DNA from 3 places in the Microbacterium sp. EG9 genome. Region 3 is predicted to be linked to each of the others. Evidence: predicted binding sites of a transcription regulator. Region 3 holds the regulator's gene; each other region holds the start of a gene.
What was found. The regulator LexA, encoded in region 3, represses DNA repair genes until DNA is damaged. The targets are predictions, from matches to a motif close to TCGAACANNTGTTCGA.
Positions count from the first base shown of each region.

Region 1 (4,202 bases), 1.6 Mb from region 3:
GCGCTCGACGCGCGCGGGCTGCCCGCGCAGGAGCGGGATCAGATCGTGTCGGCCGTCGTCGACAGCTCCGGCGGGGCGATCGCGGGCCTCGCCGCGAACCCCGAGACGGCTCCGATCGCGCAGGACGCGAAGGCGGCGTTCTCCGATGCCACGCGCTTGTCGGCCTTCACCGCCGCCGGCTTCCTCGTGATCGGGCTGCTCGCGACGATCCCCCTCGGACGCGAGGGGCGCCGCGACGAGGGGATGAAGGAGATGGAGGATGCGGATATTTAGCATGACTAATGAGCTATGCTAAATATCGGAATGAGCACCGATACCACCCCCGCCGCACCCGAACTGTCCACCGCCGCCTCCGATCTGCGAATGGCGACCTTCCGCCTCGCGCGACGTCTGCGCTCGCAGCGCGCGGTCGACACGATGAGCGACGGCCAGTTCGCCGTGCTCGCGGCCCTGTCGGTGCACGGCCAGCACACCCTCGGCGAGCTCGCCGACCGGGAACGGGTCTCGGCGCCGTCGATGAACCGCACCGTGAACGGGCTGGAGGAGTCGGGCTACCTCACCCGCACCGCCGACGCGGACGATCGCCGCAAGGTGAACATCGCGCTGACCGACACCGGCCGCGCGGTCGTGGACGAGACGGTGCGCCGCCGCGACTCGTGGCTCGAGCAGGCCCTGTCCGAGCTCACCGACGAGCAGCGCGACCTCCTGAGCGCCGCGGCCGAGCTGATGCGCGAGGTGGCCGCGCGATGAGCTCCTCCGCGATGTTCCGCTCCTTCTCCGTCTTCAACTACCGCGTCTGGTTCATCGGCGCCCTCGTCTCCAACATCGGCGCATGGATGCAGGCCACGGCGCTCAGCTGGGTCGTTCTCACCCAGCTGACGCACAACGACGCGGGCGCCATGGGCGTCACGATGGCGCTGCAGTTCGCCCCGCCGCTGCTGCTCGTGAGCGTCACCGGCTGGGTCGCGGACCGCTTCGAGCGGCGCCGCCTGCTGATGGTGACGCAGGGATCGCTCCTGGTGCTGGGCGCGACCATCGGCATCCTGATCCTCAGCGGCGTCATGACGCTCCCGCTCATGTACGTGTTCGCCTTCGCGCTCGGACTGGTCGCCGCGTTCGACAACCCGGCGCGGCAGGCGTTCGTCTCCGATCTGGTCGACCGCGAGAACGCATCGAACGCGGTCGCGCTGAATGCGGCATCCTTCAACGGCGCCCGCATGATCGGGCCGGCCGTCGCCGGCATCGTGATCGTCGCGGTCGGCACCGGCTGGGTGTTCCTCGTGAACGCCGTCACCTTCCTCGCGATGATCGTGGCCCTGCGCCTCATCCGCTCCGAGGAGCTGGTGCCGCGGATCACGGCGCCGGGGGCGTCGCGCCTGGCCGACGGGTTCCGCTACGTCGGCGGGCGCCCCGACCTGGTCGTCACGTTCATCATGGTGTTCCTGCTCGGCGCCTTCGGCATGAACTTCCCGATCTTCGCCTCGACGATGGCGCTCGAGTTCGGTCGTGACGCCGACGGCTACGGCCTGCTCAGCTCGATCCTCGCGATCGGCTCGCTCGCGGGGGCCCTGCTGGCCGCGCGCCGCGATCGCGCGCGCATGCGCCTCGTGATCGTCGGCACGGGGATGTTCGCGGTCGCGGGCACCGTGTCGGCCTTCATGCCCGACTACTGGCTGTACGCCCTCACGCTGATGTTCACCGGGTTCGCCGTCGTCACGACGCTCACCACCGCCAACGGCTACGTCCAGACGACGACCGATCCGGCCCTGCGCGGCCGCGTGCTGGCGCTCTACATGGCGATCCTCATGGGCGGGACGCCCATCGGCGCCCCGATCGTCGGCTGGGTCGCCGCGGAGTACGGCGCCCGCGCCGCCATCCTCCTCGGCGCCGCGGCGGCGCTGGTCGCCTTCGCGATCGGGTTCGGCTGGCTCCTCTGGTCGGGGCGGCTGCACCGCCACGAGTCGCGCCGTTTCGCCCTCTCCCTCGACGAGACGCGACCGCTGACCGTCGTGGCGCCCGAGGAGTTCAGCGACGAGGTCGCCGGGACGACGCCGATCTCGCTGCCCGACCCGACGCGGCGGTAAGCGGCGGATGCCGCGATCCCACGGGGTCCGGCACCGATGTCGCTCTTGCGTGTTTCGAATGTTTGTTCTATAGTAGGGTGAAGAAACCCCGTGCGTGCCCACCTTCCGTTGCGGGTCCTGTCCTCCGGTTGTGGCCGGGTCAGGGGTGATGATGCACGCGCTGTCGACTATCCGTGAGGGTGATACGACCTGGCCCGGGCTGGATGCCGTGGTGACCGGTGTCGTGGATGCGCGGCGTCGGGCGGCTCAGGCGCAGGCCGCCGAGGCGAGGTTGCTGGCCGCGGCAGTGGATGTGGTCGCGGAACGTGCCGCGGTGCTGAGGCAGGAGGCGCAGCAACAGGGGCGGTCGGTGAAGTCGTCGGATGCGGATCTGCCGTTGCGGGAAGTCGCGTTGGAGCTCGCGATGGCGCTGCGGGCGTCGGATCGGGGTGTGCAACGCCGGATGTCGGAGGCATACCTGCTGACCACCCTGTTCCCGCGGACGTTTGAGGTGTGGGCGGGCGGGGAGATCGATGCCGCTCACGCGTGGGCGATCAGCCGCACCGGCACGCTGTTGACGACCGAGGAAAACCGGGCACGCTACGAGACCCTCGCTCTGGAGGCGGCCCGGTCGGAGTCGCCTGCGCGGATGGCGGCGGCGGCGAAGGCGATCGCGGCGACCATCGACCCGACTGCGTTCACCCAGGCTGCGCAGCGCGCGTATGAGGAGCGGTCCGTGCGGTTGTTCCCGTTGGAGGATGGGATGGCCAGACTCATCGCGGATCTTCCCGCCCCGCTCGCACACGCGATCCACGACACCCTGACGGCCCGGGGTCGGGCGATCCTCGACCAGACCGACGAGGGCATCGACGGTGAGGCGGATGCCACCGACGCGGCTGCCCTCACCGGCGCCGACACGCTCATCACCGGCCCCGCCCGCCCCACCGACGCGACCTGCACGACCACGCCCACGGCCACGACCCCGACCGCCGTGAAGGACTCCCGCACTCTGGCGCAGGTGCGCGCGGACATCCTCACCGACCTGCTCCTGACCGCCACTGCCTCCACCCGCGCCACCGGGGCCGGTATCGAGGCGGTGACGGCGCAGATTCAGGTGACGATCCCCGCCCTCACGCTCGCCGGCGACCCGAACAGCGGCCCGGCCCTCCTCACCGGGTACGGGCCCATCGACCCCGCGATCGCCCGCCGGTTGGCGGGACTCGCGCCTGGCTGGGATCGGGTGTTCACCGACCCGACCACCGGCATCCCCGTCGCCGTCGACCGGTACCGGCCGTCCGCGGAGCTGCGCCGCTACCTCGCCGCCCGGGATGAACGCTGCCGCACCCCCGGCTGCACCCGCCCCACCCACCGCTGCGACCGCGACCACACCACCCCCGCCAGCCACGGCGGCCACACCGCACCCGACAACCTCGCCCACCTGTGCCGCCGCCACCACACCGTGAAGCACCACACCGCCTGGCAGGTCAGACACCTCGGCCACGGAACCCTCCAATGGACCTCACCCACCGGACGACACTACGAAGACCACCCACGCAGCCTGGTGAGATTCGTCCCCGAACCCGCCACGCCGGCCGAGCCACCACCCTTCTGACGCCGCGCGTCGCGGGCGCCTCGGGCGTGTTGCTCGAGGATGGTGGGGCTCGATGTCGAGGTGAGCGGGAACCATACGATGGGGAAATGGACTTCCTCGCCGCTCCAGTTCTCAGCAATGAGTTCGTGCGTGTGGAACCGCTCAGCGCGGCGCATCGCGCCGACCTGGTCGACGCCGTTCGAGTGGGCAATATGTGGGAAGCCTGGTACACCCACATTCCCTCGCCGGACGAGATGTCGGGGACCATCGAGAACCGTCTCGCCGCGCACGCCGAGGGCTCGATGGTTCCGTGGGCTGTGATCGATGCCGCCTCCGACCGTGCCGTCGGCATGACGTCGTACCTGAACATCGAGCCGACGAATCGACGCCTGGAGATCGGAGGCACGTGGCTGGGCAGGAATGCGCAAGGAACAGGGATCAACCCCGCCGCCAAGCTGTTGCTGCTGAGTCGCGCGTTCGACGATCTGGGCTGCGGGGCAGTCGAGTTCCGCGCGCACTGGCACAACCGGCAATCCCGCACGGCCATC
Region 1 is NZ_CM186217.1:2,556,308-2,560,509, forward strand. Features, by position in the region: gene AC6CQV_RS12045 (DHA2 family efflux MFS transporter permease subunit) at 1-273, shown strand, start outside; gene AC6CQV_RS12050 (MarR family winged helix-turn-helix transcriptional regulator) at 304-750, shown strand; gene AC6CQV_RS12055 (MFS transporter) at 762-2,084, shown strand; gene AC6CQV_RS12060 (HNH endonuclease signature motif containing protein) at 2,236-3,675, shown strand; gene AC6CQV_RS12065 (GNAT family N-acetyltransferase) at 3,762-4,202, shown strand, end outside.
Region 1: a site for LexA is predicted at 2,139-2,154, ahead of AC6CQV_RS12060 (HNH endonuclease signature motif containing protein). Genes of this name have one in related genera too.

Region 2 (4,202 bases), 1.3 Mb from region 3:
GCCATAGATCTCGTTGCAGCGCCGCGGTCGGTCGAGGCGTACGCAGTCGCGGTGACGTGCAATGGCGTGCGGGTGCCTGCCGTCGGGATTTCTCCGACGGTGTACGTCGATTCGCGCCCCAGTGAGACATTCGTGGCCGACGCGCAGGGCCGGGTGCAGTATGAGTTGCCGGTCTACTGGGAGACCTACCGGATGGATCTTCCGAACGCGGACAACAGCGGGATTGCTCGAACGGAGCACTGGAAGCAGGGGCTCGAGGGGGTTTACCCCGAAGTCCTCAGCACTCTTCTGTCGTTCGGGCTCGTGCGCGACTCTCTCGACTACGTAGAAGGGGGCTGGGAGGTTACTCAGCGGAACTGCGATCTCGCGCCCTGACAACGCTGTTCAGGCGCGTGGCAAAGCGGCCGTCGTCGATCCACTCTCACGGCTCAGCCGTCCGCAGACTCCCGTCTGTCCGATCGGGTGGTGTCGGAGGATGTGTCGTCGGTACTCATCCCCGCTGACGCTTCCCGTGCGTGGTGCTCAGAACGGTGGTGGGTCGTCGGTGTGCGGGACGAATCGGACGAGGCTGGGTGGGTGGTCTTCGTAGTGTCGTCCGGCCGGTGAGGTCCATTGGAGGGTTCCGTGGCCGAGGTGTCGGACCTGCCAGGCGGTGTGGTGTTTGACGGTGTGGTGGCGGCGGCACAGGTGGGCGAGGTTGTCGGGTGCTGTGGGGCCGCCGTCTGCGGCTGCGGTGGTGTGGTCGTGGTCGCACCGGTGGGCGGGGCGGGTGCAGCCGGGGGTGCGGCAGCGTTCATCCCTCGCAGCGAGGTAACGGCGGATCTCGGCGGACGGCCGGTACCGGTCGACGGCGACGGGGACGCCGGTGGCCGAGTCGATGAACACCCGATCCCACCCGGGGGCCAGGGCGGCCAACCGTCGGGCGATCGCGGGGTCGATGGGCCCGTACCCGGCGAGCAGGGGCGGGCCTCCGTCGGGGTCACCGGCGAGGGTGAGGGCAGGGACCGTCACCTGGATCTGCGCCGTCACCGCTTCCACTCCGGCGCCAGTGGCGCGGGTGGAGGGAGTAGCGGTCAGGAGCAGGTCGGTGAGGATGTCCGCGCGCACCTGCGCGAGCGTGCGGGAGTCCTTCACGGCGGTCGTGACCGTGGGCGTGGTCGTGCAGGTCACGTCGGTGGCGCGAGCGGGGCCGGTGGCGGGGGTGGGGCCGGTGATGAGCGTCTCGTCACACCGGGTGTCGCTCGTGCCCCGCGCGACGCACGTGTTCACATCGGTGTCGACACCGCCGAAGGCATCCGCGTCGGCGGCATCCGCGGCACCGTCGCTGTCCTCGTCGGTCTGATCGAGGATCGCCCGACCCCGGGCGGTCAGGGTGTCGTGGATCGCGTGGGCGAGCGGCGCGGGAAGATCCGCGATCAACCGGGCCATCCCGTCGTCGAGGGGGAACAAGCGGACGGAGCGTTCGTCATACGCTCGCTGCGCAGCCTCAGTGAACGCGGCAGGGTCAATAGTCGCCGCGATCGCCTTCGCCGCCGCGCTCATCCGCGCAGGCGACTCCGACCGGGCCGCCTGCAGAGCGAGGGTTTCGTACCGTGACCGGTCCTCCTCGGTCGTCAACATCGTGCCGGTGCGGCTGATCGCCCACGCATGAGCGGCATCGATCTCCCCGCACGCCCACACCTCAAGCGTCCGCGGGAACAGGGTCGTCAGCAGGTAGGCCTCCGACATCCGCCGTTGCACACCCCGATCCGACACCCGCAATGCCATCGCGAGCTCGAGAGCGACTTCCCGCAACGGCAGATCCGCATCCGACGACCGCACCGACCCACCCCGCTGCTGCGCCTCCTGCCTGAGTACCGCGGCACGTTCCGCGACCAGTCCCACGGCATCGGCCAGGAACCTCGCCTCCGCGGCCTGCGCGGCAGCCGCACGACGCCGCGCATCCACGACACCGGTCACCACGGCATCCAACCCGGGCCAGGTCGTATCACCCTCACGGGTACTCGTCAGCGCGTGCATCATCACCCCTGACCCGGCCACGACCGGAGGACAGGACCCGCAACAGAAGGTGGGCACGCGCGGGGTTTCTTCCCTCCATAATAGAACAAAGCTTCGAAGAGCGCAAGAGAACATTCCCCTCGGCCCGCGCCGTCCATCGGGCGGGTAGCCTCGGAGCATGGTCGCCGTCCCGCTCACGCTGCGCGCAACGACGCACGCCGCGCGACAGGACGGCGCCGTTTCCGCGCCCCGGTCGACGTCGCCGGCAGCGCCCGGCGCCCCGCTCGTCGACCGCTTCGGCCGGGTGCACCGTGACCTGCGCATCTCACTCACCGACCGCTGCTCGCTCCGCTGCACCTACTGCATGCCCGAGCAGGGCAACGAGTGGCTCGCGCGCACCAGCATCCTCTCCACCGACGAGATCGTCCGCGTGGCCGCGGTGGCCGCGGCATCCGGGATCACGACGTTCCGCCTCACCGGTGGCGAGCCGCTCCTGCGCGCCGACATCGTCGACGTCGTGCGGCGCCTTGCGGCGATCGAGGGTCCGAGCGGCCCCGTCGAGATCGCCCTGACGACCAACGGCATCCGGCTGGGGGAGGTGCTGCCCGACCTCGTCGCGGCGGGACTGCAGCGGCTCAACATCTCGATCGACACGCTCGACCGCGAGCGGTTCCGCGAGCTCACCCGGCGGGACCGGCTGGACGAGGTGCGCGCGGGGATCGCCGCCGCCGCGGCGTCGGGTCTGCGACCGCTCAAGCTCAACGCCGTCGCCATGCGCGGCGTGAACGAGGACGAGCTCGCCGACCTGGTCGCCTTCGCGCTCGACCACGGCGCCGAGATGCGCTTCATCGAGCAGATGCCCTTGGATGCCGGGCACACGTGGGACCGCTCGCAGATGGTCACCCGCGACGAGATCCTCGCCGCTCTCGCCGCCCGGTGGACCCTCGATCCGATCCCCGGGCGGGGCGGAGCGCCCGCGGAGCGCTTCCTCCTCGACGGCGGTCCCGCGACGGTCGGCGTCATCGCCTCGGTGACGGCCCCCTTCTGCGGCGCGTGCGACCGGCTGCGGCTGACCGCCGACGGGCAGCTGCGCAACTGCCTGTTCTCGAACGACGAGTACGACCTGCTGCCCGTGCTGCGCGCGGCCGGCTCCGACGACGCCGCGATCGACGCCGTGCTGCACGACTGCGTCGCGGGCAAGCTCCCCGGCCACGCGATCGACGATCCGTCGTTCCTGCAGCCGCATCGCGGGATGAACGCGATCGGCGGCTGAGCCGCATCCGGCGCGCCCGGGTCAGGCCTCGATGCGACCTCCGGCGAGGCGCACCGTGCGGTCGACGAGTCCGGCCGGCACCTCGACGTGCGAGATCAGGACGACGGCTCGATCGGGACCGACGGCCGACAGCAGGTCGGTGAGCAGCGCATCCGAGGCGTCGACGTCGACACCGGCGGTGGGCTCGTCGAGCACCAGCACGGGGAAGCCGTGCAGCAGCGCCCGCGCCAGGGCGATGCGCTGGGCCTGCCCTCCCGACACGAGCGCGCCGCGCTCCCCGACGCGCGCGTCCAGTCCGCCGCGCTCGTGCAGCCAGTCGCCCAGACCGACCCGCTCCAGCACGGCCTCCAGCTCGGCATCCGTCGCGGTGTCGTGGGCGAAGAGAAGATTCTGCCGGATGTCCTCGTCGAAGAGCATCGGCTGCTGTTCGCACAGTCCGACCGTCTCCCGTACGTCGTCGGGATCGAGATCGGCGACGTCGACGCCGCCGATCGTGTAGCGCCCGCGCACGGTGTCGAGGAAGCGGACCAGCACGTGCGCCACGGTCGTCTTGCCCGCGCCGCTGGAGCCCACCACGAGCACGCGCTCGCCCGGGGCGATCGACAGGTCGAGGTCGTGCAGCGCGTCCTCCTGCGCCGACGGCCAGCGCGCCGACACGCCGTGGAGCACGATGCCGTCGCCCAGATCGGGGCCCGTGCCGACCGCCGGGACGGTGGCGATCGGGATGCCGGCCGGCACCGTGTCGGGCACCGCCTCGGCGATGCGTGCGGCCGCCGCGCGCACCTGACGCCAGGCGGATGCCGCGGCGGGAACGGCGGTGAAGACCTCGAACACGGCCATCGGCACGAGCACGACGACCGCGAAGGCGGGACCGGTGATCGTGCCGTCTCCGACGGCGCCCACCGTCGCGAGCACGGCGAGCAGCGACGCG
Region 2 is NZ_CM186217.1:2,214,121-2,218,322, reverse strand. Features, by position in the region: gene AC6CQV_RS10450 (hypothetical protein) at 1-375, shown strand, start outside; gene AC6CQV_RS10445 (HNH endonuclease signature motif containing protein) at 523-2,019, opposite strand; gene moaA (GTP 3',8-cyclase MoaA) at 2,177-3,271, shown strand; gene cydC (thiol reductant ABC exporter subunit CydC) at 3,293-4,202, opposite strand, start outside.
Region 2: a site for LexA is predicted at 2,101-2,116, ahead of AC6CQV_RS10445 (HNH endonuclease signature motif containing protein). Genes of this name have one in related genera too.

Region 3 (4,202 bases):
GCCCCCGTGCTCGAGCCCGGGGCGCGGGAGTGGCCGGTGTACCTGCCGTCCGGATCGTGGGTCGAGGCGCGCACCGGCGCGGCGCTGACCGGCGGACGCGTGGTCACCGTCGACGTGTCGGCGCGGGACGCCGTCCCGGTGTTCGTCCGCGCCGAGGCGTGGGTCGCCTTGGCGCCGGTCCTCGCACCGGAGCGGGAGCCGCACCGCGACGAGGACTGAGGCCGTCTCTCACGCGGTGGGCTCGTCGGCGGCTGCCTCGTCTGTCCGGTGAGCCCACCGGTGGGCCACGCGGCGGCGCAGCGCCACGGCGCGCTGCGAGGCGCCGGCGAGCCAGCCCGCTCCGACGAGGACGAGGGCCACGATGAGCACCACCACGGCCGTGCCCACGGCGCCGGCGAGGAGCCGGTCGTAGATCGCGAGCGCCGCGGCGGAGGAGAAGTCCGCCTGCGTCGCGGAGGACGCCACCCACGGGCGGCCGACCCCCGCGACGATCAGCAGGATCGCCGACCCGATCCCCGCGGCGATGCCCGCCCGGGCGAGAGCGGCGGCGCGGCGTCGCGCGAGCACGACCCCGCCGATGAACAGCACGGCCGTGACCACCGGCATCCACCCGCCGAGAGCGACGCCGACGGCGTAGCCCGTCCGGATCGCCGAAAGGGTGTCACCCGAACCGATGATCACGACGTGGTCGACTTCGGGGATGAACGGAGCCAGCGGAGCGCCCTGCGCGACGAGGCGCTCTTCGACGGCCGCGACGATCGCGCCGATCTGGATGCCGAGGCCGTCGGCCGTCTGCACGACGACGCCGCCGCCGTCGGAGGTCGCCGCGACGGTCAGTGCCCGATGGGAGCGGCGGACGACCTGCTCCCAGACGGTGCTGAACGCGTCCGAGCGCACGGCGTCGGCCACGGCGACGTGCACGAGCTGCTGCAGCGCCGTCGCCGCCGGGCCTTCCAGGCGCCGCAGCGCCTGCGCCGCGCGGTCGCCCATGCCGAGGTCGATCAGGCCGTCGATGACCGTGCCGGTCAGCGCCGCCGTGTCGAGCCGCTCATCGATCGCCGTGGTCGATGCCGCGATCACGGCGTCCTGAACCTCGACGGCCTGCGACAGCGGCGCGAGGGTGGCCGCGAACGCGTCCTCGTCGACGAGCTGCGTGCGCGCCCATCCGCTGACGATCGACAGGGGCAGCAGGACCGCCGCGACGACGATCACCGCCGTCGACGCCACCCCGCGCGCGGTGGCCATCCTCAGACGGCGCGCAGAACCGCGACGACGCGGCCGAGCACCACGGCGTCGTCGCCGAGGATCGGTTCGAACGCGGAGTTGCGGGGGAGCAGCCAGGTGTGGCCGTCGCGCTGGCGGAAGGTCTTGACGGTGGCCTCGCCGTCGAGCATCGCCGCCACGATCTCGCCGTTGTCCGCCGTCGGCTGCGAGCGCACCACGACCCAGTCGCCGTCGCAGATGGCGGCGTCGATCATCGACTCGCCGCTGACCTTGAGCATGAACAGGTCGCCCTTGCCCACGAGCTGTCGCGGCAGCGGGAAGATCTCCTCGACCTGCTGATCGGCGGTGATCGGCACGCCGGCGGCGATGCGGCCCACGAGCGGCACGAGGGCGGCATCGCCGAGGGCGGGCGCGAGGTCGGCGGGGTTCTCCGCCGCCGCGCCGGGCAGGTCGATGAGCACCTCCATCGCGCGGGTCTTGCCCGCGTCGCGGCGCAGGTAGCCGCTGAGCTCCAGCTGGTTGAGCTGATGGGTCACGCTCGACAGCGACTTCAGTCCGACGGCATCGCCGATCTCGCGCATGCTCGGCGGGTAGCCGTGGCGGGCGATGGAGGTCTGGATCACCTCGAGGATCTTCAGCTGCTTGTCGCTGAGGCTCTTCCGCCTGCGTGTCTGAGGCTTCTCGGCCATGTCGCGCGCTCCTTCGATCGCGTCCCCCCGAAGGCGTCGCCTTCGAATGTCGGAGGTAGGTGATGGGGTCGTCTTGTCGAAACCGTATCCGGTTTTCGCAGCCTCGACCGGCACGCGCCCGCGTGTCGCCTTCGATTCATCTGCGAGAACCGTGTGCTTGACACCCGAACACCATCGAAGATACATTCGGAAGAGAGATTCGCATCCGGCCCTCCCGGCCGAGGATCGGATGCGAATCTCTCGACACCCGGAGACACCCGTCCTGAGGAGGAACCCATGACCACGATCGACATCCTCGGAGCCTCGCCCCGGGGCCGTCTCGTCGCGGCGACCCCGATGACGACTGTCCGCACGACGAACACCCCGACGCGACTGCGTCTCACGGCACGGGGTCGGCGGGTCCTCGCGCTGCTCGCCTCCGTGCCCGCGGTGATCGCCCTCAGCATCGCGATCCTGTCCGGTGGCGGCGCGCTCGCCTCGAACGAGAACGGCTCCGGGGTCTCCTTCGCCCACGTCACGGTGCAGCCCGGTGACACGCTCTGGTCGATCGCGCACGCCGTCGCGCCCGATGCCGATCCGCGCGACGTGGTCGACGCGATCATGCGGCTGAACGCGCTGCCGTCGGGAAGCCTCGACATCGGCCAGAGCGTCGCGATCCCGGCGGAGTACAGCGCCGGGCGCTGATGCTCCCGGCGCCGGGAGCCCTCTCGGGGCGCCGTGTCGTGCAGTGCGCCGTCTACGATGTTCAGGGTGAGCGTCCGACTCGATGACCTTCCCCTCCGCGACGATCTGCGCGGGCTGACACCCTACGGGGCGCCTCAGGCGCCGCTGCCGGTGGCGCTGAACGTCAACGAGAACACCCACCCGGTGCCGGAGGACGTCGCCGACGACATCCTCGACAGCGTCGCGCGCGCGCTGCGCGAGGTGAACCGGTACCCCGACCGGGAGTTCACGGCTCTGCGCGAGGGATTCGCGGAGTATCTGGGTCACGGCCTGTCGGCGGCTCAGATCTGGGCCGCCAACGGGTCGAACGAGGTCCTCCAGCACCTGCTGCAGGCCTTCGGAGGTCCGGGACGCACCGCCTTCGGCTTCGCTCCCACCTACTCGATGTACCCGCTGCTGACGCGGGCGACGGGGGCGACCTACGCGCACGGCACCCGGGGCGTCGACTACACCCTCGCCCCGGAGGACGCCGCTGCCCAGATCGAGCGCGCCCAGCCGGACATCGTCTTCCTCTGCGCGCCGAACAACCCGACCGGCACCCCGCTCGGCCTCGACGTCATCGAGGCGGTGTACGACGCGGCGCCCGGCATCGTGATCGTCGACGAGGCGTACCAGGAGTTCGCGCCGCGCGATTCGCGCTCGGCGCTCACGCTCCTGCCCGATCGTCCGCGTCTGGTGGTGTCGCGCACCATGAGCAAGGCCTTCGCGTTCGCGGGTGCCCGTGTCGGCTATCTCGCCGCCGACCCCGCCGTGATCGACGCCCTGCGCCTGGTGCGCCTCCCGTACCACCTCAGCGCGCTCACCCAGGCCGCCGCGACCGCGGCGCTGCGGCACGCGCCCGCGATGCTCGCGATGGTCGACGACATCGTCGGTCAGCGCGACCGCATCTCGGCGACCCTCGACGCGCTCGGCTACCGCCCGTTCGAGAGCTGGACCAACTTCGTCCTCTTCGCGGGCGTGGAAGACCCGGCCGCCACGTGGCAGGCCCTCTACGACCGGGGCGTCCTCATCCGCGACGTCGGCATCCCGCACAGTCTGCGGGTGACGGCCGGCACCGAGGAGGAGTCGACCGCGTTCCTCGACGCGCTCGCCTCGCTGGGCCCTGGCGGAGCCACCGCGCGCTAGCGCGCGCCGGTAACACGCGGAAGCGGTCGTGCGGGCGCTCGGTAGACTCGGCGCATGAGTACTTCTGCCCCCCGCACCGCCTCCCTCCGGCGCGCGACGAGCGAGTCCACGATCGAGCTCGAGCTCGATCTCGACGGGTCGGGGCAGAGCCGCATCGACACGACGGTCCCGTTCTTCGATCACCTGCTCACCGCGTTCGCGAAGCACTCGCTCACCGATCTGACCGTGCGCGCCTCCGGCGACACCCACATCGACGCCCACCACACCGTCGAGGACACGGCGATCGTGCTCGGCCAGGCGATCCGGCAGGCACTGGGCGACAAGAGCGGCATCTCGCGCTACGGCGACGCGCTCGTGCCGCTCGACGAGGCGCTCGCGCAGGCCGTCGTGGACATCAGCGGACGGCCCTACCTCGTGCACACGGGGGAGCCCGTCGGCTTC
Region 3 is NZ_CM186217.1:900,959-905,160, forward strand. Features, by position in the region: gene AC6CQV_RS04160 (glycoside hydrolase family 31 protein) at 1-219, shown strand, start outside; gene AC6CQV_RS04165 (hypothetical protein) at 229-1,245, opposite strand; gene lexA (transcriptional repressor LexA) at 1,248-1,913, opposite strand; gene AC6CQV_RS04175 (LysM peptidoglycan-binding domain-containing protein) at 2,190-2,597, shown strand; gene AC6CQV_RS04180 (histidinol-phosphate transaminase) at 2,655-3,761, shown strand; gene hisB (imidazoleglycerol-phosphate dehydratase HisB) at 3,816-4,202, shown strand, end outside.